3 regions of the Gluconobacter cerinus genome follow, and region 3 is predicted to be linked to each of the others. Evidence: predicted binding sites of a transcription regulator. Region 3 holds the regulator's gene; each other region holds the start of a gene.
The links. Region 3 encodes LexA, which represses DNA repair genes until DNA is damaged. Its sites were predicted from a motif close to TGTTCTANNTANGTTC; they were not measured.

Region 1 (10,013 bases), on a different contig from region 3:
AGGCCGACGCATAGGCGATCAGGGCAAACGACGCGGCGTGGCTTTCCGGGAAGCCGTAGCTGCCAAACCCTTCGAGCTGTGCGAAGGTCTGTTCGGCAAAGTCCTGCTCATACCCGTTGGCCAGCATCCCGTTGACCAGCTTGTCCCGGAACGGCGACACGCCACCTGTCATTTTGAACGTCGCCATCGCGCGGCGGAGCTGATCCGCCTCGCCTGGCGTAAAGCCCGCGCAGTGGATCGCGACCTGCATGGCCTGTTCCTGAAAGAGGGGAACGCCCAGTGTTTTCCCGAGAATGCCGCGCAGGGTCTCGGACGGATAGGTGACAGGCTCCAGCTTCTCTCTTCTGCGGAGATAGGGATGGACCATATCGCCCTGGATCGGACCCGGCCGCACGATCGCCACCTGAATCACCAGGTCGTAAAAGGTCCGGGGCTTCATGCGCGGGAGCATGGACATCTGCGCCCGGCTTTCGATCTGGAATGTCCCGAGCGTGTCGGCTTTCTGGATCATGCGATAGGTCTGCGGATCCTCGGCCGGGATCGACGCGAGATCCATGCGGGTCTGATACACGGTGTGCAGCAATTCGAACCCGCGACGCAGACAGCCCAGCATCCCCAAGCCCAAAACGTCCACCTTCATGAAGCGCAGGACGTCGATGTCATCTTTGTCCCAGACGATAATCTGCCGTCCGTTCATGGCGGTCGGCATCAGAGGCACGAGTTCGTCCAGGCGATCCTCGGTCAGCACAAATCCGCCCGGATGCGTCCCAAGCTGGCGCGGAAAGCCGAGAAGCTGGCGCGCGAGGTGTAATGTCAGGCTGAGGCGGCGGTCTTTCAGGTTCAGGCCAAGATCAGCCGCGCGCGCCTTGCACAGATCGGGATCTGCGAGAGAGGAGGCGATGTGTTTGGAAAGCTGGCCGGTCAGATCCTCTGGCAGCCCAAGCACCTTGCCGACTTCGCGCAATGCGCCCTTGGGCTGATAGCGCTGCACGGTGGCGCACAGGGCCGCGCGATGACGACCATAATGCCGGTAGATCCACTGGATAACTTCTTCTCGGCGGTCACTCTCGAAATCGACGTCGATGTCGGGCGGTTCCTGCCGTTCGGCTGAGATGAACCGCTCGAACAGCAGGCCCGAGCGAACCGGATCAATACTCGTGATGCCCAAAACATAGCAGACCGCCGAGTTCGCGGCGGATCCGCGCCCCTGACAGACAATTCCAAGTGAGCGGGCATGACGCACGATCGTATTCACGGTCAGGAAATACGGCGCGTAGGACAGAGAACCGATCAACGCCAGCTCGTGGGCGATCTGCGCCTCGACCTCAGGGGGCGCCCCGGCCGGATAGCGACGCGGCAGTGCGGCCTCGACCAGGCGTGTCAGTGTGTCCTGCGCGCTTTCGCCCGATTTCTCGGTTTCGGTCGGATACTGATAGGTGAGGTCATCCAGACTGAAGGTACAGGCCTCGGCAATTCTCCGCGTGTTGACCAGAGCATCCGGAAAGGCGGCGAACAGTCGTGCCTGTTCTTCCGGGGCCTTCAGATGGCGATCGGCGTGAACGTGACGGCGGTTGCCGAGAGCATCGACGGTGCAGCCTTCCCGGATCGCCGTGACCACGTCCTGAAGAACGTGCCGGCGCGCATCGTGGTAAAGAACATCTCCCGTCACAACGCAGGCCAGTCCCCGGACTTCGCAGAAAGCGGTAATCGTATGAAGGCGCGCCACATCCCCGGGCTCCCGGAGCATTGTCAGCGCGATAAACCGGGTCTCTTCTTCGCCCGCCCTTTGTCCGGGCAGATCCAGCAGGCTTTGAACGTGCCCGGCAAGCGCAGCCAGATTTTCGGGTGGCAACAGGATCAGGATGAGGTCCGGTGCTGCTGCGATGAGATCTTCCCATCCCAGAAGAAACACGTCCCGCTCGCCCCGATGATGACCAAGCGTCAGAAGCTGGCAGAGACCTGCCCAGCCCGCACGGTTGCGGGGATAAGCCAGGAGCGCACTGCCATCGCGCAATGCCAGACGGCATCCGGGCAGGAGACGAAGACCGGCCTCCCGCGCCGCCAGATGGGCGCGAATGACCCCGGCCACAGTGTTCCAGTCGGTCAGACCGATCGTGTCATAGCCGAAAGCCTTTGCCTGGAACATCAGCTCATCCGGCTGGCTGCCCGAGCGCAGGAATGAAAACGAGGACGTCACCTCCAACTCGACGTAAGGCACGCTCACGGCCTAGCGCCTGTGCGGATGCGGGTGTCGGCTGCTGTCAGGCGCGTTGCTGGTGGGCGCGCGCATGACCACGAAGCCGGAGCGTTCGAGATAAGCGACCAGACGCTCGGCTACGAGACGCGCCATCAGTTCGGCGGCGTCATGCGTCCGCCTGCGTCCGTCATAGCACAACGCGTGCATCAGGACTTCGGCCACGTCCGAAGTGCTGGCCGGGATCAGGTCATCGCGGGGGTCCATCAGAAGACCCCCTGAAGAAACCAGTCGCCCGAACCGGACCAGTCGTGGGAGCCATCCCCTTTGCGAAACAGCCACAGGCGCAGGCCGGTCGTAGTCTCGACCTGCCAGTAGTCGCGGATCGCGCCATAGTTTTCGGCGGTCTGCCACCACTCGCCAATCAGACGTTCCGGGCCATCGGCCGCTGTAATACGATGCGTCTGGCGTTTGAGGATGAACTGGCGGGGCGCACCGTCCGGAAGCAGGGCAGTCACCTGCACCCGGACGGGCAGATCGAACAGACTGTTCGGCCGCGCCCAGAGCATCTGGCTCGCGAAAGGCGATTTTGCCATGTCGCCCGGAGAAACGCGAGACTGTCCGTCCTCTGGCCAGGCGGTAAACCGGGGCGCAAGCTGGTGAACCGAAATAACGCCCGGGCGGTTTAGCAGCCGGTCGATCAGAGTGGCCGGGAGGCCCGTTTCAGAGGATCCTGCTCCGTCCGGAAGGACAGACCGCTCAGGCCCGGCTTCGAGCGGTTCGTTTGCGCTAACTGTCAGGATAACGGTTTCAATTCCGAACTCGGGCGCGATCTGAGGGATCTGGTCTCGCAGCAGGCGCGTCAGACGCGGCACGTCAGCCGTTGGGTCGGACGTCCCCACGCGGACGGCCTGAATGGATCCGTCCACGCGCACGCAGAGAAAGTCGAGCTGCCGCGCCCCCTCCCCTCGCGCCGTCAGCTTTTCGCAGACAACCGGCACGAGTGCGGCAATCACCGTGGCAATGGCGTCCGGTGTGCTGATGGGCTCGACCAAAGACCGGGTCAGGGAAATCCGGTCCGCAGGTTGAAACACGCTGAGCGGGCTGGCCTGCCGTCCAAGAGCCCCATCGAGACAGGTGAGAAGCTGCGCCCCAAATCGCTTGGCCAGAGGCGCGCGAGGGAGGTCTGCAAGGGCGCCAATGGTGTTCAGTCCAAGTCGGGTGAGGCTGGAGAGCGTCTTCTCGGGTAACGGAAGCGCTGAACAGGGCAAAGGGTGCAGCGCCTGTTTCTGCTGACCGGGAGGCACGAGACAGATCCGGTCGATCGCCGAGCGGGCCAGGGCGCGTGAGGCAGCGGCCGTATCGCTCAGCGCCACAGAGCAGGAATGCCCCCTCGCCTGCAGGCGTTCCCTGACGAGATCAAGCATCGCCGCCTCGCCGCCGTATAGATGGGCGCATCCGGTGGTATCGCTGTAGAGACCGTCCGGAGCATCGAACGCGGGCAGCGGCGACAGCCAGATCAGCCAGCAGCACAGATCGGTCAGCGCGACCCTCTGTGCGTCGGCGTCCTCTTCTGCGGTCAAAAGATCCGGCACCAGGGAGCGGGCCTGTGCCAGCGGCATTCCGGGTGCCAGTCCGACAGCGAGCGCAGCCGGACTGACACCGGTGACGGTGTGACGGTTATGTGCCAGCGCGTGCACAACGAGCGGCCTGTCGGTCGGAAAGTCTCCCGGGCGGGAGAGCTGGAGGCGCTCGGTGCGCCAGAAGGGCATCCAGAGAGCGAGAAAGCGGCGCATGATCGGTGCAGTCGAGGATCCAGTGAGCAGGGCGGCCTCCCCTCACCCGCAGCAGCGTGGCAGAAAGGCGTCGGGAACCGGGACGCGGCATGGTCAGTCCCGGAAGCGTTTGAGGCGATGAAGGATGGGAGAGGACCCGCCACCGCGTGGCGCACGCACAGGGGTCTTTTCCAGGAGCTTGTGCGAGAGGCGCAGAGCGCAGGAAAAAGCCTGTGTTCCCGCTCGCCTCCACAGCCAGATTGAGGCGGCGGATTTCCTTGAGCGTTGGGACGTGACGTCCTGCGATCACGGCCAGTGCGCGTTCTGGCCCGCGCAAGATGTCCTCGGCGACCGACAGCAGGTTAGCCGGGTCCGTTTCAATGCAGACCAGATGTTCCAGTGAAACACCGGACTGATGCAGCCCGCAGGCGTTCAGTTCGGCAGATGTGTCGCTGATCCAGAAGACCGGCCCCCTGCCCTCTTTCAGGATGGGCAGCAGCATGGCGAGACTGCCCCCCGTCTCCAGAGGATCGGAGATCAGAAAGTCATGCAGGCTACCCGTTTCGAGGCCACCGCCGAGATGGTCATCGACGGCAGAATGCCCGGTAGGCAGGGTGTCAGCATGGGAATGAGGAAGGCTTCGACGCTCCAGGCGTCGGACCTGCTCGCGCAGTCGCGCCACGGCGTCCGTTGTCATCTTTGTTCTCCTTAACGAGAACATAAAGAGAACAAACCTGACGCGATTGCAAGTTTTTTTGAAGTTACCCGGTAAATATAATTACCGGGTTTATTATAAAACCCGATAAACTATCAAACCGGATTATTTTCTTTATACAGCTTCCAAGCTTCTTCTATGACAACGCCTTGGGTAACGCCTCGCCTGGTTGCCTCCTTAGCGATTTCGTCGGAGACGTTGGGAAATACCTTAGCGTGCAGTTGTCCTGTTCGTGGGCTGGGTAGGCGTCCTCTACGTTTCGCAGGTTCTCTGGCTATGAAACCATGATCCGCAGCGACACGATCAACTCGCTCAACAGCGGAGGCAGATGCGACTTTTTCTCGCGACCTGAGCTTTCCAACATCAATCGCAAAAGGCTTTTTCTCTGTCATTCTGCTGCTCCTGTAAGGCGTCGGTACACAGCTTGTGCAAAGCCATCGGCGTTTTCGATCGCTGCCACCATGTTACCTTGTGGTGGGATCGAGTGAAGATCTCCACCAAACTCGAAAAGAGCGGAAAACGCAGCACGCTCCATTAGAGGGGGCGTTATCACGTCCACGCCTGATTCCCTGAGTGAAGCTTCAATGCCTGAATGCTGTTTGGAGCGAATTGCCCGCGTCATTGTGAAAACAACTGAGTGAGGAATTTTGCGCCCTAAAGACTCTTCTTCCTCTGCTACTAGAGCAAGGGCTCTCGCTCCGATTGTCGCGTCCAACGTGGTTCCTCGCATGGGCGTCAAGACCAAATCTGCTTGAGAAATCGCGCGCGAAACCAATCTCGATGCGACGCCTTCCAAATCAACAATGACGATTTTCCCATCAGCATCGTGCCTTTTGATCGTCTTTATGATGTCGCTTTCAGAGACCTTCGTTATCAGGCTGATTCTAGGCGGCTTCGGCGCGCGGTCAGCCCATAAAGTCAGCGCTTCGTTCGGGTCGCAGTCTAACAGAGTTACCTCTGCTCCATAGTGTGCGAGCTGGGTTCCCAAGATGACAGCAGTAGTCGATTTTCCAGCGCCTCCTTTGGGGGACGCGATAGCGATGACAGGCATTGTGTTCTCCGCTCAAAGAAGCCGTGCTGACCTACGTTCGTAGTGCCGCCTCCTGTTTTAGTAAACCGGATAAATATTAAAACCAGATAAAAAAATATATCCGGTAATAAAAATAACCGGGTAATATCTTCCCAGGACTTCAACAGGAGTGTTCCAACTCACCCTTCCACTGGCGGCTTCTGAAGCGGGATCAAGGCAAAAAACCGGATAAGAGCAAGAACCCGGTAAGAACAAAAACCAGATAAAAAGAAAAACCGGGTAAAAAGAAAAACCCGATAAAAAAAAGGGAAGGGCTGGCTGGGAGCTGCCCAGCCCGCAACAGGTGGGTCAACGCGTGTCCTCGCCATGCTCGCCGGCTGCGCCGCCTGCGCGTGACTGCGGGCCGCGTTGATCCTGCCGCTACGCGGCACTGTTGCAGTCTGAACAGCCCCCAGCCGGACGCGACGATGTTCAAAAACCAGAAATGGATCGAGCATCATGCGCCGTCATTACCTTCCTTATGTCCCAACTCCACGCGGTCGGCCGCCCATGCGCTGGACCGACACCCAGGAGCCTGTGTCCTGCCGCAAGTGCAACGAGCACTGGGAAGGTGGCGATCCGGCGCTGACAATCGCCTGCACGGGCTGCAACGCGCCAGCCCATGAGCCCTGCCGTCGCAGTGCGGGCGGCAATGAGCGGGTGTGTGCGTGCCGGGATGAGGCGGCCACCCAGCTTGGACTCCTCTCACGCTGCGAAGGCCTGAGCTGGGACAACCGGCATGTAAAGCCACTCATGCTCCGGGCCGCTCCTGTCCCCACCGCCCTGATGTGCCGCTCTGTCCGGACAGGTGCTCCTGTCAGCAGGTTTGTGCCATGACGCCGGATCTGACCTCCTATGACAGCATCATCGTGGCCGTGTCGGGCGGGAAAGACGGCACCGCCTGCCTCCTTGACCTCCTTGAAGCCGGGGCTCCGAAGGACCGCCTGGAACTGTGGCACCACGAGGTGGACGGGCAGGGGCCATCCTTCATGGACTGGCCCTCCACCTCGCCCTATGTGAGCGCGCTGGCGCAGGATTTCGGGCTGCCGCTCTATCGCTCCTGGCGAGAGGGCGGCTTCGAGCGGGAGATGCTGCGCAACGCTGCCCCAACGGCGCCTGTCCTTTTCGAAAGCCCAGACGGCCTGATCCGCGTGGGAGGGGAGGGGCCGATCGGGACGCGCCTGCGCTTCCCCCAGGTCTCCGCCAGTCTGACGACACGCTGGTGCTCCGGTGTCACCAAGATTGACGTCGCCGATCGCTCCTTGCGGGGGCAGGAGCGCTTTCTGAACCGGCGCACGCTGTTCGTAACGGGCGAGCGGGCCGAAGAAAGCCCCAACCGTGCCCGCTATGCGGCCTTTGAGCCGCACCGCACGGACACGCGACATGGCACCCGCCGTCGCCGGCACGTCGATCACTGGCGGCCGGTTCACCAGTGGAGCGAGACGCAGGTCTGGGACAGTTTGAAGCGCTGGAACGTGATGCCGGCGCTGCCATACCGCATCGGCTTCTCCAGGCTGTCCTGTGCCACCTGTATTTTTGGCGATGCGCGGCAGTTTGCAACGATCCGCTGGCTCGATCCTGCCCGCTTTGAACGCCTCGTGCAGTACGAGCAGCAGTTCGGCTGTTGATTTTCACTGAGAACTGACCCTGGGTTTTCATCAGGAATTGACCCGGCCTGTGGTTATCTCTCCTGTGTTTTATGGAGAGGTCAAGCGGATAAGGTTTTTTTGTCCTTTCTGGCCTTTGGGGCGGCTGTACTGGCGCGGAAGCGGTAGCTGTCATTGCCTGTTTCGAGGATATGACAGTGATGGGTGAGGCGATCGAGAAGGGCGGTTGTCATCTTGGCGTCGCCGAAGACCTCGCCCCATTCACCGAAGCTCAAATTGGTGGTGATGATAACACTGGTACGTTCGTAGAGACGGCTGAGCAGGTGGAACAGAAGTGCGCCACCTGATGCGCTGAATGGCAGATATCCCAGCTCATCAAGGATCAGCAGGTCGAGACGCAGGAGGCGTTCGGCAATCTGTCCGGCCCGATTGGCGGCCTTTTCCTGCTCCAGGGCGTTGACGAGATCGACGGTAGACCAGAACCTGATTTTTCTACGGTGATATTCGATTGCCTGTACGGCCAGGGCAATAGCGACGTGCGTTTTACCCGTCCCGGGTCCACCGATGAGCACGACGTTTTCAGCGCGATCCACGAAGTCTCCTGCATGGAGCTGACGAACTGTGGCTTCATTGATCTCGGCAGCCGAGAAGTCGAAGCCTGCCAGATCCTTGTAGGCCGGAAACTTCGCCGCCCTGATCTGATAGGCAATGGAGCGCACCTCGCGCTCGGCCAGTTCGGCCTTGAGGAGCTGCGCGAGGACAGGAACGGCCGCCTCGAATGCTGGTGCTCCCTGCTGGCCCAGCTCTTCTGTGGCTTGCGCCATGCCGTACAGGCGCAAGCCCCTCAGCATAACGACGAGAGCACCGATAGCAGGATCATGACGCATGGCGGGTCGCTCCACGCAGAGTATCATACCGCCCTGTGTCGGCCCGGGGTTCGTGTTCGAGCTTCAGCGCCTGTGGCGCATCGATCCTTGGACCATCCGTTTTCTTGGCGTCGGTCAGACGGTGCAGTGTGTTGAGGATATGGGTCTTTGTCGCCACGCCATCCCCGATTGCGAGTTCGACAGCACAAAGCACGGCCTGCTCGTCATGATGGAGAACCAGAGCAAGGATCTCGACCATTTCCCGGTCACCACCGGGACGGCGAAGCAGATGGGTTTGGAGAATGCGAAACGCTTCGGGCAGGTCCGTGAAAGGTGCGCCATTGCGCAAGGCACCCGGTTTGCGCTGGAGTACAGCCAGGTAATGCCGCCAGTCATAGACCGTTCGTCCAGGCAGCCCATGGAAGCGCGTCACGATCCGGGAGTGCTCGCAAAGCACTTTGCCTTCGGCTGCAACAACCAGCCGCTCAGGATAGACGCGCAGACTGACAGGCCGATTGGCAAAGGACGCTGGCACGCTGTAACGATTGCTCTCGAACTGAATGAGGCAGGTCGGCGATACACGCTTGGTGTGCTCGACAAACCCGTCAAATGCTCGTCCCGGCACCATCAGGTGAGGCATCTCCGCCGCATGCGCCGCGGCGACATTGCCAGGCAGTTCGACATGACGCAGGCTGATCCACTGCTCCAGGCAACGCGTCTCAAGCCAGGCATTCAAAGCTGTCAGGTCTGGAAAATTCGGCATGTCCTGCCAGATCTGCCGCCGCGCGTCCTGAACGGTCTTCTCGATCTGTCCTTTCTCCCAGCCTGCGGCCGGATTACAGAATTCCGCCTCGAAGAGGTAATGGCTGACCAAGGCAGAAAAACGCAGATTGACCTGACGGGCTTTGCCCTGCCCGATACAATCCACCGCTGTTTTCATGTTGTCGAAAATACCTCTGCGGGGAACGCCTCCCAGAACGCGGAAAGCCTCTGTCAGGGCATCGAACAGCATTTCATGCGTCTGGAGTGGATAGGCCCGCAAAATGAAGGCACGGCTATAGCAAAGCTTGGTGTGGGCAACCTGCAGTTTGATCCGCCGTCCCCCAATAACCGCCCAGTCCTCACCCCAGTCGAACTGGAAGGCTTCGCCTGGCTGAAAGCTCAGGGGCACGAACACGCCACGCCCCGTCGTCTGTTTCACCTTCTGCTGCTCGGCTTTCCACTCTCTTATGAAGGCGGCAACCCGGCCATACGACCCCGTATAGCCAAGCGCTACAAGATCCGCATGAAAGCGGCGCCCTGTGCGTTTATGTTTGCGCGACTTCGAAGCCTCAAGCATCAGCCAGTTCGTCAGCTTTTGTGCAAACGGGTCCAGCTTGCTCATCCGGACAGTGCTCGCAAAAACCGGCTCAAGCGTTTCGGATCGAAGATATTTGCGGATCGTATTCCGCGACAGGTGCGTCCGGCGCTCAATCTCACGGATCGGCAGACGATCCCGATAGTGCCAACGGCGGATTACACTCAACAAGTCCATGCTGATCACTCCTTCGCCTCCCGCGCTCATGCGTCGGGAGCAGTGTCAGGCATGGGTCAATTCTGAATGAAAATTTCCCCGCTCCCAGGGTCAGTTCTCAGTGAAAATCAACAGGCAGAGCCGCAGCACGGACTACAGACAGGTGTTGCTCATGGCGATAACCAGCTTCTGGTATTCTTCACGCCTGAAAATCACAGCTTCATTATTGGCGGGACGCTCATTCCCGTTCCCTATGACCGCCTTCACGAGCTGA
Region 2 (10,013 bases), 1.3 Mb from region 3:
GAAGGAGAAGCGGCCTGGTTTGTAGCCGCGTGCCTTGGATTCCGGAAGTTCGGCAAACCAGTCCCGGATAGGGGCGAACAGGTCCGTGTAGGTGGCGGGGTTGGAACGGGGTGTACGGCCGATCGGAGACTGATCGATTTCGATGATTTTATCGAGGTTCTCTACGCCTTCCAGTCGGTCATAAGGGAGTGGAGACTGGCTCGATTTCATGAGCTGCCGAGACAGCGCTTTGTAAAGGGTATCCACGACCAGGGTAGACTTGCCGCCGCCTGATACACCGGTGACCGCAATAAAGGTCCCCAGCGGGAAATCGACGGTCAGATCCTTGAGATTGTTTCCTTTGGCCCCAACCAATGTGAGTGTTTTGTCCGAGGTGCGTCGATTTTCCGGAACTGGAATAAACTTCCGACCCGAAAGATAGGCACCGGTCAGGCTTTCTTTATTCTTGGCTACTTCCGCAGGTGTCCCGATGGCGATGACGTTTCCGCCCCGCGTGCCAGCACCAGGCCCCATATCGATAAGGTAATCAGCAGCACGGATGGCATCTTCGTCATGTTCGACGACGATGACAGTGTTTCCAAGGCGCTTGAGACGCTCCAATGTGCCGAGAAGGCGCTCGTTATCGCGCTGATGCAGGCCGATGGACGGTTCATCCAGCACATACAGAACGCCGGTCAGACCCGAGCCAATCTGGGATGCCAGCCGGATACGCTGACTTTCACCCCCAGAAAGTGTGGCCGATCCTCGGGAAAGCGTGAGGTAGTCCAGGCCAACATCATCGAGGAAGTGCAGGCGATCCGTGATTTCGCGAAGAATGCGGCGTGCGATTTCCGCACGTTGTGGGGTGAGGGTAACCTCAACACCGGAAAACCAGTCCAGTGCCTTCCGGATCTGCATATCTGACGCTTCGGCGATGTTCAGGTCATTGACCTTTACGCAGAGGGCTTCAGGTTTCAGGCGTGCGCCATGGCAGGTGTGGCAGGGCTTTTCTGACTGATAGCGCGACAGTTCCTCGCGGACCCACATGCTATCTGTCTGCGCCATGCGCCGCCGCAGGTTTTTGAGCACGCCTTCAAAGGGCTTCGTAACGGTATGGACCTTGCTGCCATCACGATACGGAATGGCGATGGCCTCTTTGGAACCATACAGGATCAAATTCCTGGTTTCGGCTTTCAGGTCTCGCCATGGCGTGTTCATAGTATCGCCGCAATGGCGGCCAAGGGCTGCAAGAGTCTGGTCATACCAGTCCGTGCTGGCACCACTCCAAGGGGCAATCACACCTTCAGAAAGTGTCAGCGTATCGTCACTGACAATCAGGTTCTCGTCAAAATGGGTTTCCGTACCAATACCATCACAGGTGGGACAGGCGCCCATCGGGGCATTGAAGGAGAACAGACGGGGCTCGATCTCCTCAATCGTAAAACCTGAAACAGGGCAGGCGAAACGTGAGGAGAAAACGATGTGGGCGGGGGCAGCTGTTTCTCCCGCACGCCTGACTTCTTCCGCGTAGGCGAGACCGTCGGAGAGTTCGAGGGCTGTCTCAAAGCTGTCTGCCAGACGGGATTCGAGATCAGGTTTGACGACAATCCGGTCCACCACGACTTCGACATTGTGGCGGGTCTTGCGATTGAGTTCGGGGGCTTCGGCAATTTCGTAAAGCTCACCGTCAATTTTGACGCGCGTGAAGCCCTTGCGAGCCAGGTCTGCCAGTTCGCGTTTGCAATCCCCTTTACGGTCCCGGACGACCGGCGCCAGCAGCATGAGACGCGTGCCTTCAGGAAGCGCCATGACGCGATCTACCATCTGGCTGACCGTCTGGGCTTCAATAGGGAGGCCGGTTGCGGGTGAATAAGGAACACCTACGCGCGCCCAGAGAAGGCGCATGTAGTCATGGATTTCCGTGATGGTGCCGACGGTGGAGCGGGGGTTCTTTGAGGTCGTTTTTTGTTCGATCGAGATGGCCGGGGAGAGGCCCTCAATGGAGTCCACATCCGGCTTGCCCATCAGTTCAAGGAACTGGCGGGCGTAAGCGGAAAGACTTTCCACATATCGGCGCTGACCTTCGGCATAGATCGTATCGAAGGCGAGAGACGACTTTCCGGAGCCAGAGAGACCCGTGATGATCGTCAGGGAGTCACGGGGAATCGTGACATCGATATTCTTGAGATTGTGGGCGCGGGCACCACGGACACGGATCGAATGATTGTCTGGAAAGCTCACGAAAACCCCGAAGACTATGCAGAAAGTAGAATGTGAGATGGGAACGCATCCAAAGGGATGCTAGATCATTTCATAGATGGGCTTTCTGAGCCGCATGAAAAGAACAATTCGAGAATAAATGGTTGGTACGGAATGGCAGGTAGCGTCAATAAGGTGATTCTGGTCGGGAATCTGGGCAAGGACCCGGAAGTCCGGAACACGCAGTCAGGCGGGAAGGTTGTCAATCTGACGATCGCCACGTCTGAAACATGGAACGACCGTCAGTCCGGTGAGCGCCGCGAGCGTACGGAATGGCATCGCGTCGTCATTTTCAATGATCGCCTGGGCGATGTGGCTGAGCGTTTTCTGCGCAAGGGGCGCAAGGTTTACCTCGAAGGTGAACTGCGGACCCGTAAGTGGACCGACCAGTCTGGTCAGGAGCGTTACACGACGGAAGTAACGATTGATCGCTTCCGCGGTGAGTTGGTGCTCCTCGACAGTAACCGTAGTGGCGGTGATGAAGGCGGTGGCTTCGACGGTGGTGGTTCGTCCTACGGTGGCGGAAGTAACAACGGCGGCGGCTTTGGTGGTGGAAGCCGGAGCGGTGGCAGTGAAGGCGGCTTCGGCGGTGGCTCTCGGAGTAGCGGCGGTAGCGCAGGTAGCGCGTCGGGCAGTCGTGGCGGTGGCTGGGATGCTCCGCCAGATAACGATCTGGATGATGAAATCCCGTTCTAAGGGATTTTCCGGAGAACCGGGCTGGCAGTGTCAGTCCGGTTTTTTTATGCGCGAAAGGCCCGTTTTTAGAGCGACAGATGAAGGAACTGGTTGAACTTAGAGGCCTGATAGTCAGCGAAGGGTTCGCCGAGTTGAAAGCCTCGGGCCTTGTAGAGCTTTAGTGCGGGTTCGAAAGAGGAATTCTGGCCGGTTTCAAGGCTGAGCTTTTTCAGGCCCAGAGAGCATGCCCTGTGAATGAGATGATCCAGAAGAGTGCTGGCGATGCCCTGTCTTAAAAAATCTGGATGAGTCCGCATGGATTTGAGTTCACCGTTCTGAGCACTCAATCGTTTTAGCGCACCAATGCCAGCAATGTGACCGTGGTGATGGACAGTCCAGACCTCGATATCTGATGAGGTGAGAGCAGCCAGATCCAAGGCGAAGACGTGTCCAGCAGGGGTGTTTTCGTGCATTCCGGCAAGGTGAAAGGCCAAAAGGTCGCGTGTTTCTTGGTCGGAAAAATCGGCTGGGCGGAGAGTGTAGTTCGGGTTCATAGGGTGGAATCCGGAGTGGCCGTGCTTCTGGACAGAATGACGAGTTTATAGCCCGCATGAGCTGTCGGGATGAACGTTGTTTGATCGTAGTGGAGAAGGCCTTGTGTTGGATGCTGAAAGCTCCGTTGCCCTCCTTCTCTGGGGAGGACGCTCTGGTCTTCCCAGAAACGATTAAATTCCGGACTTTCTCTCTGAAGGGTTGAGACAAGTGTCTGAAAAGGTTCGGTACGGGCACTCGAAACTGTATCGGCCCGAAATTCGGCCAGAAGCCGCTGGGCGCGGGTTAGCCAGTCCGTAAGGAAAATTCGGGCATTGGGGTTCAGAAAAACATAGCGCAACTGATTGGTCTCTGAGCTGTTCAGCCAGGCATCGAAAAGGATTTTGGCTGCGGAATTTGCGCTCAGAACATTCCACAAGGGATCGAGCAAATAAGCAGGGCTGTAGATCTGTTCCGGGAGGCTGAGCAGTGTGGCCGGTGCAGTTGGCGCAGTGTGATCCTGCTGAGGGTCTCGCAGTTCTGCCAACGTGAAAAGGTAGCGTCTTTCCGTCATGGACAGTTTCAGAGCCGTGGCAATGCGCGACAGAGTGGCGGACGAGCATGAGACGTCGCGTCCCTGTTCCAGCCACGTGTACCATGTCGTGCTGATCCCGCAGAGTTGAGCTGTTTCCTCGCGGCGTAGCCCTGGGGTGCGTCTGCGTCGTAATGGAGTCAGCAATCCTGCTTCTGACGGGGGAAGCCTTTCGCGGTGCGTGCGAAGAAACAGACCAAGAGTTTTACGGCTAGACGTAGGCATGGTGCAATTTATACCATGATAAAATAGGATCTTATACCTGACTGTTTGTTGTCTGATGATGATCTCCAAAGGAGAAAAATCAGATGGTTAGGCAGGCAGGACAATTTGCTGCGAAGCATTATGAAGACAGGGCATCATCTTACGTAAATAGCGTGGTGCATAATCAGGGCGATGATCTGGACGTGATGGTTCAGGCTGTTCAGGGTCGCGGGTTTGAACGTGTGCTGGACCTTGGCTGTGGCGGGGGGCATGTCAGCTATGCTGTGGCGCCACATGTCGGGCAGGTTGTCGCCTGCGATGTCACGGCCGGAATGTTGGCTGCTGTAAGCAGGTCCGCTCAAGACCGTGGCCTTGGCAACATTGTTGTTGAGCAGGGCGCCGCAGAAGCACTTCCATTTGAGGATTGTGTGTTTGACGCTGTTTTATGCAGGTTTAGTGCCCATCATTGGGAAGGCTTTGAGGCTGGTCTGAGAGAAGTGCATCGCGTTCTGAGGCCCGGAGGTCTGGCTATTTTCGGCGATGTTACCGCTCCTGAAGACGCTATGTCCGATAGTTGGCTCCAGACGTTGGAATTGATGCGGGATATCTCTCATGTGAGGGACTATGCCGTGACAGAATGGGTGTCTGCTCTCGGAAGATCCGGTTTTGTTGTGGATGGCCTGATGCGCAGCCGTTTGCGGATGGAATTTGAGAGTTGGGTATCGCGAACACGAACGTCGACGGAACGTGTAGAGGGCATCCGGTCGTTGCAGCGTGGTGCGCCTGTAGCTGTCCGTGAAAGACTGGAGTTGGAAGAAGACGGCAGTTTCCTGCTGGACGTGACCATTTTTCAGTCTCACAGGCCATAATGGGGTGGGTGTGGCATGTAGGCCGCGCATGGGCTATGCTGTGCGGACTGTATTTTAGCGTGGTGGACCTGTCTTGACCGAGCTGAACGAGCCGACTGATATTGTACCTTCCGATCGTCTTCCGGTGACGATCGAGGAGGAGATGCGCTCCTCCTATCTGGCCTATGCGATGTCGGTGATCGTCTCGCGTGCCTTGCCGGATGTGCGTGACGGCCTGAAACCCGTCCATCGCCGCATCCTGTACGCGATGCGCGAGAGTGGGTTTACGTCTGATAAGCCTTACCGCAAGTCTGCGCGTGCGGTCGGTGACGTGATGGGTAAATACCATCCGCACGGTGACAGCTCGATTTACGATGCCATGGTTCGTATGGCGCAGCATTGGTCAATGCGCGTCAAGCTGATTGATGGACAGGGTAACTTCGGTTCGGTCGATGGCGATAGCCCGGCTGCCATGCGTTACACCGAAGCTCGTTTGGCCAAGTCTGCGTCGTTCCTGCTGGATGATATTGAGCGGGACACGGTTGATTTTCAGCCGAACTACGACGAGAGCGAGCACGAGCCTAAGGTTCTGCCAGCGACGTTCCCAAATCTTCTGGTGAATGGCGCTTCGGGTATCGCGGTCGGTATGGCCACGAACATCCCGACGCATAATCCTGGCGAAGTTATTGATGCCACGCTGGCGATGATTGCCAATCCGGCGATTGAGCTGGATGAGCTGATGCAGATCATCCCCGGCCCGGATTTCCCGACCGGCGGCATCATTATGGGCCGGAGTGGCATTCGCAAGGCGTTTGAGACAGGCCGTGGGTCCGTTCCGGTTCGTGCGCGTGCTGAGATCGAGGAGATCCGCAAGGATCGTCAGGCGATCGTCATCACCGAGATCCCGTATCAGGTGAACAAGGCAACCCTTCAGGAGAAGATTGCCGATCTCGTTCGTGCGAAGGAAATCGAAGGCATCTCGGATATCCGGGACGAAAGTGATCGTTCTGGAATGCGCGTTGTCATTGAGCTGAAGCGCGATGCGACGCCGGAAGTCGTGCTGAACCAGCTCTATCGCTTCACGCAGCTTCAGACGTCCTTCAGTGTCAATATGCTGGCGCTCGATGAGGGCAAGCCGCGCACGATGGGGCTGATGGACGTTCTGCAAGCGTTCATTCGTTTCCGCGAAGACGTCATTCTGCGTCGCGCACGCTTCGATCTGAACAAGGTTCGGGATCGCGGGCATCTGCTGGTTGGCCTTGTGCTGGCTGTTGCCAACATCGATGAAGTGATCGCACTGATCCGTTCTGCCCCGGATGCAGCAACGGCGCGTGAGCTGCTCATGGCACGCGAGTGGGATGCGAGCGAAGTTGTGCCGTTGCTGGAACTGATCCAAGACGAAGGCAATGTCATTTATGATGGCAAGGTTCGCCTCACAGAAGCGCAGGCTCGCGGTATTCTCGAACTGCGTTTGCAGCGTCTAACTGGTCTGGAACGTGAGAAGATCCAGGGTGAGCTGAGTGAAGTGGCGGCCAAGATTGCCGACCTGCTCGACATCATTGGCAGTCACAGTCGTCGCATGGATGTCATGCGCAATGAATTGCTGGCGGCTCGGGCTGAAATTGCCACCCCACGAATGTCGGAAATCTCCGATGCGCTGGGCGATCAGTCTGACGAAAGCCTGATTGAGCCGGGGCAGATGGTTGTGACCATCACGCGTGACGGTTTCATCAAGCGGACGCCGCTTGAGATGTTCCGTTCGCAGAACCGCGGTGGGCGTGGTCGTACGGCGTCTGGCCGTCGTGGCGATGACGTTATTATTCGCAGCTTCAATGCCCATACCCATCAGTGGGTGCTGTTCTTCTCTTCGGGCGGCAAGGCGTATCGCACCAAGGTCTGGCATCTGCCGGAAGCGTCTCCGACGTCCAAGGGGCGCGCGCTGGTCAACCTGCTTCCAGAGCTTGGTTCGGACGCTATTACAGCGGTGCTGCCGCTGCCGCAGGACGAGGAGCTGTGGGAAGATCTGCACCTCACCTTTGCGACGGCCAGCGGCAATGTTCGTCGTAACCGCCTGAACGACTTCCGGAATATCCGGGCGTCCGGTCTGATTGCGATGAAGCTGGATGAGGGCGATTCCCTCATTGGTGTGGCGACGTGTCGTGAAGGTCAGGACGTGTTCCTGGCCACGAAGAACGCGCGCTGTGTCCGCTTCCAGATCACCGATGATACACTGCGTGTGTTTGCCGGCCGTGGCAGCTCGGGCGTGCGTGGTATCCGCCTTGGTGATGGGGATGCGGTGATTTCACTGTGCATCCTCAACCATGTGGATGCCAGCGTTGAAGAGCGTGCGGCCTATCTGCGGATGGCCAATGCAAAACGTCGTGCCGAGAATGCTGCGTTGGCAGAAGGTGCTGAAGAAGAGGTGGTGTCCGGTGACGAAGACACTGTGGAGATCGCTGGCGATCTGACGCAGGAGCGCTTCGAGGAGCTGGAACAGCAGGAGGAAATTCTTCTGACTGTGACGGATGGCGGGTTTGGCCGTCGTTCCTCTGCCTATGATTATCGTGTGTCGGGCCGTGGCGGTCAGGGCATCACGAACATGACCTTCTCGGCCAATCGTCGTGGCAAGGAAGTGGTTGGGACGCTTCCGACTCTGGATGGCACGGATGTCATGCTCGTGACGGATACGGGTCGTCTGATCCGTCTGCCGGTGTCTCAGGTGCGTGTCATGGCACGTCAGGCCAGTGGTGTGACCCTATTCCGCCTGAATGACAGTGAGACAGTGATCTGTGTCTTCCCGGTTGTGGAAGATGATGGGGAAGAGGGCGACCTGATCGAAGGGGATGTCGTGGCAACGCCGGACGGTACAGCGCCTGTTGATGGCACTGTGACGGACGGTGAGGCTTCTGTGGGTGACGCAGCCCCTGATGCCTGAGTGGCAGACTGATCCGCGTGTCGGGTTTTATCCCGGCACGTTTGATCCGGTGACGTTCGGTCATCTGGATATTATCGACCGTGCGTCCTCTCTTTTTGACCGCCTGCTGGTTGGTGTGGCGGTCAATGAGGGGAAACAGCCGCTTTTGACGCTGGAAGAGCGTCTGGAGATGATGCGGCAAGAGGTCTCGAAATTGCCTCATGCTGACCGGATCAGGGTTTTGGGGTTTGATACCCTATTGGTCGATGCCGTACGTAAGGCTGGCGCAGGGACGGTTGTGCGCGGCCTTCGCTCTGCGGGCGACTTTGATTTTGAGAGCCAGCTTTCCGGTGCGTTGCGTCGTCTGGCGCCGGAAATTGAGACGGTCTTTCTGCTGTCTTCTGAAGGGCATCGCACGACGGCCAGTCGGATTGTGAAGGAAATTGCCCGTCTTGATGGCGATATTTCCTCCTTTGTCAGCGAAGATGTTGCAAGTCTCGTCTTGTCGAAACTGGGTCGAAGGGCGACATAGGAACCTTCATTGATTTCTGGAAGGTTCCAAGATGTCTGAGACCGCAGTACCCGACGGCAACAAGCTGGTTTTCGAACTCAAGAGCGGCAAGGTCGTCATTGAGCTGCGCCCTGATCTGGCGCCGCTGGCTGTGGAGCGTCTGAAGCTTCTGGCGAGCGAAGGTTTTTACGACGGTGTGAAGTTCCACCGTGTGATCGAAGGCTTCATGGCACAGGGCGGCGATCCGACTGGCACAGGCACCAGCGGTAGCAGCTACCCGGACCTGAAGGCCGAGTTCACGGACAAGGCAAAGTTCGAGCGTGGCACACTTGGCATGGCCCGTACGATGGCTCCGCACTCTGCAAACAGCCAGTTCTTCATCATGTTCCAGGATGTGCCGTCTCTGAACGGTCAGTACACGATCGCTGGCAAAGTTGTTGAAGGCATGGAGTATGTCGATCAGATCAAGCGTGGCGCTGGCTCGTCAGGCGTCGTTAAGGATCCGGACACCATCGTTAAGGCTTATGTAGAAGCCTGAAGCTGTTTGGGCTGTTCTGAGTGTCTTACGGGCCCCTCAGGCAGCTTGCTGCTTGTTCTCTGGTGTTCGCAGGACAGTCACTCCTGCGGCATCATGAGGGTAGGGCGAGCCGCATTGAGCGGTGTAGCGCTCTGAAAAGGCCTCGCGTTCGAGGCGTTCACAATAATCCAGATATTTGATCAGGGCTCGCTCGGCACGCGGAGTGCGGCCGTAAATGCGCTTGTAGTGCTTCCACAGGATCAAGGCGTTGACGGACCAGGCATCATAGACGTGTTCGTTCAGGCGTCTGCGAATGGATGCTGGAAGCTGGTCGAATGCATCCCACTCGTTCCCCTCAAAGCGTTGCCAGATTTCATGCCGTACAGTGCGATCGTTTAAGGCGGAGTGATTAGTCAGGTTGCTATTTTTGGAGCGCATACGGGGGGCTTTTTCAGGCTCTGAATCGGTAGTATTTAATACGTTATAACATAACTAAAAAAATTCTAGTGCTGTTTTCCGGCTGCTGGAGGTTGACCTCCATAGTGGTTGTGGGGTAGCCATCCGCTCGGATGAACCGGTAGCTCAGTTGGTAGAGCATTCGACTTTTAATCGAATGGTCCTGGGTTCGAGTCCCAGCCGGTTCACCATTTTCCTTTTAGATCAAATATGTTTGGAAAACTTCGCCTAGGGCGAAGCATATTTGATGATGGGCTCCGTTAGCCCTGCGCCATTAGCAAGCAACGCTTTCAAGCTAATGATTTCGTCCCAAGCCAATATGCGATGTCAGCCTCACGGCACGAAAGAAGCTTTGCCACGGAGTTGGTCCGCACAGCGTGGTTTCATTTTTTTCCGGATGCTGAGTGCTTTATCAAGATGCGTCAGATGGGCATCCATGATCTTTATGGCATCTTTTACCTTGTTTTTGCGGAGTGCGCTTACAAGTCGACGGTGGTTGTCGCAGGATTGCTGCGCGTCTGCCTTGG
Region 3 (10,013 bases):
AACCTTGTGCAGCGAACTTTTCTACTGCGATCCTGCTCGGACGCTGTTCTTAAGAGCCGGACAAGGCCCTGCCTGCTGTTTCAGATCAAACGCTGCGCTGCGCCATGTGTGGATCGTATTTCCAAAGAAAATTATAACGAGCTGGTCGTCCAGGCTCGGCAATTCCTCTCGGGTAAAAATACCGAGCTGCAGCAGGAACTTGCTGTTGAAATGGAACGCGCCTCCGAAGCCATGGAATATGAGCGGGCTGCAGCCATTCGGGACCGTATCCGTGGATTTTCCAGCATCCAGAATTCAGGCATTATCAATCCGGCCTCCATTCACGACGCCGACATCGTGGCAATCTGGCAGACCGCAGGGCAAACCTGCATTCAGGTCTTTTTCATTCGTGGAAGCCGCAATAACGGCAACCGTGCCTTCTATCCCGTGCATGCGGAGGAAGAGACCCCGGCTGACGTGCTCTCCGCCTTCCTCATTCAGTTCTATGACAACAAGCCTCCACCACCTGTCATCCTGGTAAATCAGGAGATCTCGGAACAGAAGCTCGTCGAAGAAGCCCTGAGCATCAAGAGGGAGCAGAAAGTCGAGGTTGTCTGTCCTCAACGCGGCGAAAAGAAAAGTGTCGTAGACCATGCGACCCTGAACGCACGTGAAGCACTGGAGCGAAAGCTCGCGGAGAATACCGGACAGCGCAAACTTCTGGAGGGCGTCGCGAAGGTTTTCAGCCTCGCTGAAACACCCCAGCGGATCGAAACCTACGATAATTCACACATCATGGGTCAGGCACCTTATGGCGTCATGGTTGTGGGTGGGCCGGAGGGTTTTGAAAAGCGCTCCTACAGAAAATACGCCATCAAGGGCCCGGTCACTCCCGGTGATGATTTCGGCATGATGCGGGAAGTCATGGAACGTCGTTTTGGAAAAAACAGGGAAGATGGAGAGCGACCGGAAGACTGGCCAGATCTGCTGCTAATTGATGGCGGCCTGGGTCAGTTCAACGCTGTGCGCAACGTATTGGCAGACCTTGGCGTTACGGGAATTCCCATTGTGGCAATCGCCAAGGGCCCGGATCGTGATGCTGGACGCGAATGGTTTTTTACTGAAACACAGCCACCGTTCCAGCTCCCACCTCGTGATCCGGTTCTCTATTATCTTCAGCGCCTGAGAGACGAAGCCCACCGTTTCGCCATTACGACACACAGGGCAGGGCGCTCCAAAGGGCTCCGGAAATCTGAACTGGATGATGTTCCGGGAATCGGAGGGGCCCGCAAGAAGGCGCTTCTGAATCACTTTGGGTCAGCCAAGACCGTGCGACAGGCCAGTCTCGAAGAGCTTGAAACTGCACCCGGAATCAGCTCTGGAACCGCCAGAGCCATCTACGGGCACTTTCATCCCGAATGGCTTCGGACACAGAGCTGACAATTCCGTGAGGTCACGCCCTGAACGCTGGCTTGGCATAAAAAATACACACATTCAGAGCGGATTGGCGCATACCGGAGATGGATAAACTGTTCTAGACTGCTTCGTGATGCTGACTGATCTGCCAAACGTCTTGACTCTGCTCCGTATTGCAGCCATTCCTGTTCTGGTTGCCCTGCTGGCGCTGCATTCCGCACTCGGTAACGTCGCAGCCTGCGTTGTGTACACGGCTGCCTGCATTACGGATTATTTGGATGGTGCTCTGGCACGGAAATGGCAAATGCTATCCGAACTGGGTCGGATGATGGATCCGATTGCCGACAAGCTTCTTGTCGGTGCGCTGTTGCTCGCACTCGCCGGCCTGACCACACTTCCAGTGTATTCGCTCTACGCAGCCATCATCATCATGCTGCGCGAAATTCTGGTCAGTGGCTTGCGTGAATACATGGCCTCCCAACGCGCAACCCTTCCATCCACCCGCCTTGCAAAATGGAAGACCGGAATTCAGATGGTCGCGATTGGCTTCCTGATTGGCGGAGACAAAGCTGCGGCTACGCTTCATCTTTCATTCCTGCCGGCCACACTAATCGGCGGTATTCTTCTCTGGGTTTCAGTTATTCCAACAGTTCTAAGTGGGTGGGGCTATCTCACCGCCGGACTTTCCAGAATGATGGCCTCTGAGCCTCGCAAATCCTCAAAGATCGTCTCCTGATCTGGACTATCTGTGATTATTATTGCAGTTATCAGCTCGTCATCTGGCGCTTTTAATCGATGACAGGTAAAGTTCAGGGATCGACCTTATGGGAGTACACAATGCGTAAGGCCGCTCTACTGGCATTACCTCTGGCCCTGAGCGGCTGTGCGGGCATGGGCAAGTTTTTCAATGACACCGCGCTGTGGTCGGGAAGCAACCCTAATGCTCCCCATGGCGATAGTGAAAACCTTCGCAGGGCACGCGGTGAATTCGTAGCAGCTGCACCAATCCTGCCAGAAGGCGGGAACATGTGGCCCGGCTCACCTCAGCCTCTGCCAACCCTCAAAGATGTTGTGAACCCTGACAGCGTCTTTAATAAGTCTCTTGGCGATCCGGCTACGTATTTTGGCGGTGCAACGCTCGACAAGAATTTCATGGGTGGTGGTATTGCCGGCACCGGTGCTCTCGGCGTCTCTGGCCCTCAAATGAAGCCAGGCGACACCATGTCCGTCGGTGAAAAAATCGATGCGATGCGTGGTGTATCAGAAGATCGCAGTCACTTTGTCCCGACACTTCCCAGTAGCGTTCCAGATAATGCTGGTCGTTTCCTGAACAAAAACCCTGACAAAACAATCATCATCCCGAACGGGGATGGAACGAGCACGCTTATTGCTCCGGATGGTAAAGTCCGCGTTGTGCGCGGCGTGCCGTCAGTTCCTAATAAATAATCATCAGAAGTTATCTGCCTTGCAGGAGAATTAAACCAGCAAGGCAGTTTTCTTAGTACTGCCTGAAAAGGGCGACCAGTCGTCCCTGGATGCGCACACGCGCAGCCGGCAGAATACGTGTCTCGTATTCCCGATTAGCGGCTTCCAGAGCAATCGTAGAACCACGACGGCGCAGCTTCTTGAGCGTCACTTCCTGATCATCAATCAGCGCAACAACGATCTGACCATTATCCGCCACTTCGCCGCGACGGATGATGGCAACATCACCGTCCAAAATGCCAGCTTCAATCATGGAATCACCCGCAACCGTGAGAGCATAATGCTCTCCAGTGCCGAGCAGGGACGATGGTACCTGAATCTGTGCGCTATCATCCTGCAAGGCCTCAATAGGGAGGCCGGCAGCAATGCGTCCATAAAGTGGAAGCTGAACGCTTGTGTTTTCAACGGGAGAGCGAGGCGCCTCGGAAAATGTCCCAGGAAGATCCTGACGACCACCCTCAACAACTGTTGGAACGAAAGGCGCCGGATTAGACACGGCATCTACAACCGGGGCCTCAAGCCCCATATGCGGCAAACGCAGAACTTCAAGCGCTCTTGCACGATGGTGATGCCGTCGCAGAAAGCCACGCTCTTCAAGGGCAGAGATGAGGCGATGAATTCCTGATTTGGAACGAAGTTCGAGGGCGTCCTTCATTTCATCGAAGGAAGGGGAATAGCCCGTCCGCCGAAGATGTTCGTCAATGTATAGCAAAAGCTGGTGCTGCTTACGCGTCAGCATACAGGCGCTCCCATGCGCCTCGGTGGAGGCAAAATCTGAAGATTGAGACACTGCATAAACTTATGCGACGCTCTTTTGTTCCTTATAGGTTCTCGTTCGTCCACCTGCAAGAACATCTACCAGGCATCAACAAAGCTTTTATCTGGCTAAAAACCCCGGTTTTTGCGGAAAAATGCACCTTATCCCTGGATTTTCTTCAGAAAGCCTTGACCTAGGACATACAAATCAGCATGTTGCGCCGAACTAGATCAACCTGCTGCTTTGGCACTTGCGAGCGGCATCAGGACGGCGCAAGCCCGAGGGTATCATGGGAAAAAGCAACGTTATTCAGATCCGTCTCGTCTCGTCGGCTGACACCGGCTACTTCTACGTCACGAAGAAGAACGCACGTTCTGCTACGGGCAAGATGGAAGTCCGTAAGTATGACCCGGTTGCCCGCAAGCACGTGACCTTCCGCGAAGCCAAGATCAAGTAAGATCTCGCGGATCATACGACGTTAAAAAAGGCGGCCTTCGGGTCGCCTTTTTTATTGACGCAATTTCTGACGAATAAACTTTCCCGAACATAAAAAAAGAGCCGAGAACGGCTCTTAAAAAAGTTTGTCGTGCGGACCGTAGGGGATAACAATATCACCGTTACGCGTCAGATTAAGCATGGCACGGGAACGTTCATCCAGAATGTCAGCATCAAGAGCTTTCTCTTTCAGAGCTAGCACGCGACGGTGCCATACCGCCTGTTCATCTTTGGCATCCTGTTGCGCCTGGATTGCCTGCTGCTGAAGCACAAGCTGATCCTGATAGGCACGGATACCATGAGCACCGTGAAGGGCGTTCCACCCGAAATAAGCGGTCAGGGACAGAAAGAGCACAGGGGGAGCAACCGCGCGGATGGCACGTTTGATAAGTCTGACGGGTCTCACGCGGGGTAACAGGCTCCCTTGGCTTGAAAACTTCCCAACAATCTAGCTCAGAGAGAGGCTGCGAAACAATCACTGTTGTTCAAGACAGTAAATTATTTTAACGCGCCTATGAAACCGGCCTCCTGAATGGAGGCCGGCTTTTGTTGATCAGGCGGACTTGAGAATGCTGCGACCCGCATAGCGGGCTGCACTTCCAAGCTGCTGCTCAATGCGGATCAGCTGGTTGTACTTAGCCGTGCGGTCAGAGCGGGAAAGGGAACCAGTCTTGATCTGACCACAGTTCGTAGCAACAGCAAGATCTGCGATCACAGCGTCTTCAGTTTCACCAGAACGGTGGCTCATAACGCAGGTATAGCCAGCCTTGTGGGCTGTCTCGACTGCTTCCAGCGTCTCGGTCAGCGTGCCGATCTGATTGACCTTCACGAGCAGGGAGTTCGCTGTCTTGGCCTTGATGCCGCGACGAAGGCGCTCAGGATTGGTCACGAACAGATCATCACCAACAAGCTGGAGACGATCACCCAGACGGGACGTCAGTTCAGCCCAGCCTTCCCAGTCATCCTCAGCCAGACCATCTTCGATGGAGACAATCGGATACTTCTTGGCGAGATCTTCGAGGTAGGAGATCATGCCTGAAGAGTCGAACTCTTTGCCTTCACCCTTAAGATTGTAGCGGCCGTTGCTGTAGAACTCGGTCGCGGCACAATCGAGGGCAAACGTCACGTCATCGCCCGGACGATATCCGGCAGCCTCAACAGACTTCGTAATGAAGCTCAGAGCTTCATCGGCAGACTTCAGACCCGGAGCAAACCCACCTTCATCACCAACATTGGTGTTGTGACCAGCAGCAGACAGACCCTTCTTGAGAGCGGCGAAAATTTCAGACCCCATGCGCACGGCATCAGCCAAGGTCGGCGCACCAACTGGCTGGATCATGAACTCCTGAATGTCGATCGGGTTATCCGCGTGTTCGCCACCATTCACGATGTTCATCATGGGAACCGGAAGCGTGTGCGCGAAAACGCCACCGACATAGCGATAGAGCGGCAGTTCCAGCTCTTCTGCCGTCGCCTTGGCAACCGCGAGAGAAACGCCGAGAATTGCATTCGCACCAATGCGGGACTTGTTCGGTGTGCCATCCAGCTCGATCATCGCATTGTCGATTGCGATCTGATCTTCGGATTCGGCACCCTGCAGCACTTCAAGGATTTCGTCCTCGACAAAACCACAGGCCTTCAGAACACCTTTGCCGTTGTAACGGGACTTGTCCCCGTCACGCAGCTCAACGGCTTCGTGGGCACCAGTGGAAGCACCGGAAGGAACTGCGGCGCGACCGCGGGCACCAGACGACAGCTCAACCTCAACCTCAACGGTTGGGTTACCACGGCTGTCCAGGATCTCGCGGGCGGTGATATCAACAATGGCGCTCAATGGAAGCTCTCCTGGATATGCGTGAACCGGGGGTGGCTCATAACCGTTCGGGACGGACCACACGTCTCGTCTCAAAATCAGAACACAAGGTCAATCGACGACATGCGTCTTCCTTTCCTCGCCCTGATCCTCGGTTTGGCAGGACTTATACCTTTCCTGACCCTTGGAGGGTGGATTTTCCTCGCCGGACTTTTCTCCCCACTCCCGCATCTAACCGTTATTCTTCTGGCTTATGGGGCATGCATCCTGTCTTTTCTCGGTGCAGTCCACTGGGGCCTCGCCATGGAACGGCCAGATATCATCACAGTTCAGGGAACAGCAGATCGCGACCGCCAGAGACTCCTTCTGGGAGTCTGCCCTGCACTCTGGGCATGGCTTTCCCTCTGCGTCGGACTGCTTGGAGGGCTACGCGCCGGATACCTGCTTGAGGTTATCGGTTTTCTGGCAACGTTTGCTGTAGAACGAATGGCCTGGAAGAATGGCGCACTGCCACCGGGGTACATGCCCCTAAGAGGCGTTCTAACGGTGGGGGCTGTCATAAGTCTCCTCATGGCAGCCCTGGCACCTTTACAGAATTATACGTTGTAAGATTTTGCCAAAACGTCAAACGCTTTAAGGCGGGTCAACAAGGCCCGCATTTCTGAAAGCGGCACCATTGTTGGACCATCACTCGGAGCATGATCCGGGTCTTGATGTGTCTCGATGAAAACTGCCGCAACACCGATAGACAATGCAGCACGGGCGAGGGGTTCAACAAACTCCCTCTGTCCGCCCGTGGAAGCCCCTAGGCCACCCGGTTGCTGCACAGAGTGAGTGGCATCGAAAACAACCGGATAGCCCGTCTGAGCCATAATTGGCAGGCCGCGCATATCACTAACGAGCGTGTTGTAACCAAAGCTCGTGCCACGATCACAGAGCATGATTCGCTCGTTACCGGTTGAAGCCAGCTTGGCCGCGACATTTGCCATATCCCAAGGCGCCAGAAACTGACCCTTCTTGACATTGATGGCACGACCCGTTTCACCGGCAGCAAGCAACAGGTCAGTTTGCCGACACAGGAAAGCAGGGATCTGAAGCACGTCCACCGCTTCCGCAGCGACAGCACATTGCTCGGCAGCGTGCACATCCGTCAGAACAGGAACGTCAAAGCGTTCACGGATAGAAGCCAGAATATCCAGCCCCATCTCCATGCCTACACCGCGAGCCGCATTCACGGAGCTACGGTTCGCCTTGTCATAACTGCTCTTGTAGATCAGTCCGATATCCAACTCTCGACATACCGTGGAGAGAGCATCTGCCATCTCCACAGCATGATCTCGGGATTCAATCTGGCACGGCCCTGCAATCAGCGTGAAGGGCCGGTCCTGACCAATCTCGAGCTTTCCAATCCGGAAGCTCACTTGCTTTCAGCCCGCTTGCGAGCCGCCCCGATAAATCCGGCGAAAAGCGGATGCGGATCAAACGGCTTGGACAGCAGTTCCGGATGATATTGCACGCCGATGAACCAGGGATGATCCGGGTATTCCACCACTTCCGGAAGAACGCCGTCCGGAGACATTCCAGAGAAACGCAGACCCGTCTTTTCCAGGCGATCCTTGTAGTGAAGGTTCACTTCCCAGCGATGACGGTGACGCTCCCGAATATCGGTCGTGCCATAGATCTCAGCGGCGCGTGATCCTGCAGCCAGCTTGGCCGGGAATGCACCGAGACGCATCGTTCCGCCAAGGTCACCGCCTTCACGGCGGCGCATCAGCTCATTGCCGTTTGCCCATTCCGTCATGAGACCAACCAGCGGCTCACTTGTGGGGCCGAATTCGGTGGAAGACGCTTTCGTGAGGCCAGCAAGCGAACGGGCGCATTCAATCACGGCCATCTGCATGCCGAAGCAAATACCAAGGAACGGAATGCCGTTTTCACGCGCATAACGAACGGCCTGAATCTTGCCCTCTGCGCCACGCTCACCGAAGCCACCCGGAACCAGAATGGCATCCGCATCCTTCAGGCGCTCGGCGATATCACCTGACTTCTCGAACTCTTCCGATTCGATCCAGTCGAGTTTGACGCGCACATTGTTCGCGATACCGCCATGCAGCAGGGCTTCCGCCAATGACTTGTAGCTATCCAGAAGCGCCGTGTACTTGCCGACGACAGCAACCTTGACCTCGCCCTCAGGCTCGCGAATCGCGTGGACGATCTTTTCCCAGCGCGTCAGGTCCGGCGAGCCTTCGAACGGCAGACCGAAGTAACGCAGAACTTCGCGATCCATGCCTTCGTTATGGTACGAAATCGGGCACGCGTAGATCGTATCTACGTCCAGCGCTGCGATCACTGCTTCCGAACGGACGTTACAGAAGTTCGCAATCTTGCGGCGTTCGTTTTCCGGAATCGGACGATCCGAACGGCACAGCAGAACCTGCGGCTGAATGCCGACATTCTGCAATTCCTTGACGGAATGCTGCGTCGGTTTCGTCTTCAACTCACCGGCTGAGGGGATGTAGGGCAGCAGCGTCAGATGCACACACATGGTCTGGTTGTGTCCCAGATCATTGCGAAGCTGACGAATGGCTTCAAGGAAAGGAAGGCTCTCAATGTCGCCAACCGTTCCGCCAATTTCCACCAGAACGAAATCATATTCTTCCGTTCCAGCCACCACGACATCCTTGATGGCGTCCGTGATGTGCGGGATGACCTGAACGGTTCCGCCCAGATAGTCGCCGCGACGTTCGCGGGCGATGACGTCGGAATAGATGCGACCTGTTGTGGTGTTGTCTGCACGGCGGGCATGGACGCCCGTAAAGCGCTCATAATGACCAAGGTCGAGGTCGGTTTCGGCCCCGTCGTCAGTAATGAACACCTCACCATGCTGATACGGGCTCATCGTGCCCGGATCCACGTTCAGGTAAGGGTCCAGCTTACGCATGCGGACCTTGTAACCGCGTGCCTGGAGAAGAGCAGCAAGAGCCGCAGAAGCGATGCCCTTGCCGAGAGAAGATACCACACCGCCGGTGATGAATACGAAGCGCGTCATGGGCGCTCCTCATACACCGAAGGTGGGGGCGAGGGGAAGCGTCGAGATGCTTCCCGATTCAGTTAGTGAGCAGGCGTCTCGGCAGGAGCCGGAGCAGCAGGGGCTGCAGGCGCAGCAGGAGCCGGAGCAGCAGGGGCTGCAGGCGCAGCAGGAGCCGTCGTCACAGCAGCCGGGGCAGGCGGATCTGCAAGGATATCATGGCCCCCGACACCCGAGGAAGCACCGCGGTTCAGAAGAGCCAGAACGAGGCAGAGCAGCATGAAAACGCCAGCAAGCACAGATGTCGCACGCGTCAACAGCGTTGCCGTGCCGCGGCCAGTCATGAAGGAGCCCATGCCCTGGCTGCTACCGATGCCGAGGCCGCCGCCTTCACTGCGCTGGATCAGGATCGTACCGATCAGGGCCAGTGTGACCAGCAGATTGATGACAAGCAGAAATGTGGTCATGAACGATAGGGTCCGGACAATGGTTGGGAAGAGAGACGGAGCGATGCCGCTTCGGCAATGCGCAGGAAGCTTCTGGCTTCCAGGCTGGCACTACCAACCAGCACTCCGCCAAGCACCCCGATGGAAAGAATAGTCGGCGCCTGGGCCGGTGTTACGGAGCCGCCATACAGGATTGGCACGCGAATGTCATCCATCTTGAGACGGGACTGCAACAGACCACGCAACAAAAGCAGCGTCCGTTCAAGCTCTTCCCGGGATGGAGTGACGCCACTTCCAATCGCCCAGACAGGCTCATACGCCAAGACGCCATTGAAATTATCGGTCAAAGAACCGTCAATCTGACTGGCCAGAACTGTTGCCGCACGACCATCCTGCCGCTCGGCCATCGTTTCCCCGATACAGACAACAGGAATCAGTCCGGCAGCTTCTGCCGCCTGCACCTTTTGCCTGATCACGGCGTCGTTTTCACCATGGGCCTGCCGACGTTCTGAATGCCCCAGGAGAACATAACGCGCGCCAGTATCGGCGAGCATTTCAGCCGAAATATCACCTGTATGAGCCCCGGAAACCGCA

Region 1: M2305_RS15660 (ImuA family protein) is a predicted target of LexA. The motif match lies at 4,685-4,700, and genes of this name have one in related genera.
Region 2: uvrA (excinuclease ABC subunit UvrA) is a predicted target of LexA. The motif match lies at 2,322-2,337, and genes of this name have one in related genera.

What each region holds. Positions count from the first base shown of each region.
Region 1 is NZ_JAOQNM010000004.1:10,000-20,012, forward strand. Features, by position in the region: gene M2305_RS15645 (error-prone DNA polymerase) at 1-2,224, opposite strand, end outside; gene M2305_RS15650 (hypothetical protein) at 2,249-2,476, shown strand; gene M2305_RS15655 (Y-family DNA polymerase) at 2,461-3,990, opposite strand; gene M2305_RS15660 (ImuA family protein) at 3,875-4,666, opposite strand; gene M2305_RS15665 (hypothetical protein) at 4,780-5,076, opposite strand; gene M2305_RS15670 (ParA family protein) at 5,073-5,735, opposite strand; gene M2305_RS15675 (hypothetical protein) at 6,213-6,590, shown strand; gene M2305_RS15680 (phosphoadenosine phosphosulfate reductase domain-containing protein) at 6,587-7,381, shown strand; gene istB (IS21-like element helper ATPase IstB) at 7,462-8,247, opposite strand; gene istA (IS21 family transposase) at 8,237-9,760, opposite strand; gene M2305_RS15695 (thiol:disulfide interchange protein) at 9,827-10,013, shown strand, end outside.
Region 2 is NZ_JAOQNM010000001.1:1,578,689-1,588,701, forward strand. Features, by position in the region: gene uvrA (excinuclease ABC subunit UvrA) at 1-2,220, opposite strand, end outside; gene ssb (single-stranded DNA-binding protein) at 2,353-2,934, shown strand; gene M2305_RS07245 (GNAT family N-acetyltransferase) at 3,000-3,467, opposite strand; gene M2305_RS07250 (helix-turn-helix transcriptional regulator) at 3,464-4,261, opposite strand; gene M2305_RS07255 (class I SAM-dependent methyltransferase) at 4,345-5,109, shown strand; gene gyrA (DNA gyrase subunit A) at 5,183-8,023, shown strand; gene coaD (pantetheine-phosphate adenylyltransferase) at 8,016-8,534, shown strand; gene M2305_RS07270 (peptidylprolyl isomerase) at 8,566-9,051, shown strand; gene M2305_RS07275 (DUF6525 family protein) at 9,088-9,468, opposite strand; tRNA gene M2305_RS07280 (tRNA-Lys) at 9,602-9,677, shown strand; gene M2305_RS07285 (GntR family transcriptional regulator) at 9,820-10,013, opposite strand, start outside.
Region 3 is NZ_JAOQNM010000001.1:2,829,523-2,839,535, reverse strand. Features, by position in the region: gene uvrC (excinuclease ABC subunit UvrC) at 1-1,419, shown strand, start outside; gene pgsA (CDP-diacylglycerol--glycerol-3-phosphate 3-phosphatidyltransferase) at 1,529-2,131, shown strand; gene M2305_RS13285 (hypothetical protein) at 2,233-2,841, shown strand; gene lexA (transcriptional repressor LexA) at 2,894-3,619, opposite strand; gene rpmG (50S ribosomal protein L33) at 3,927-4,094, shown strand; gene M2305_RS13270 (FtsB family cell division protein) at 4,209-4,538, opposite strand; gene eno (phosphopyruvate hydratase) at 4,686-5,966, opposite strand; gene M2305_RS13260 (DUF3429 domain-containing protein) at 6,069-6,554, shown strand; gene kdsA (3-deoxy-8-phosphooctulonate synthase) at 6,542-7,366, opposite strand; gene M2305_RS13250 (CTP synthase) at 7,363-8,994, opposite strand; gene secG (preprotein translocase subunit SecG) at 9,057-9,440, opposite strand; gene tpiA (triose-phosphate isomerase) at 9,437-10,013, opposite strand, start outside.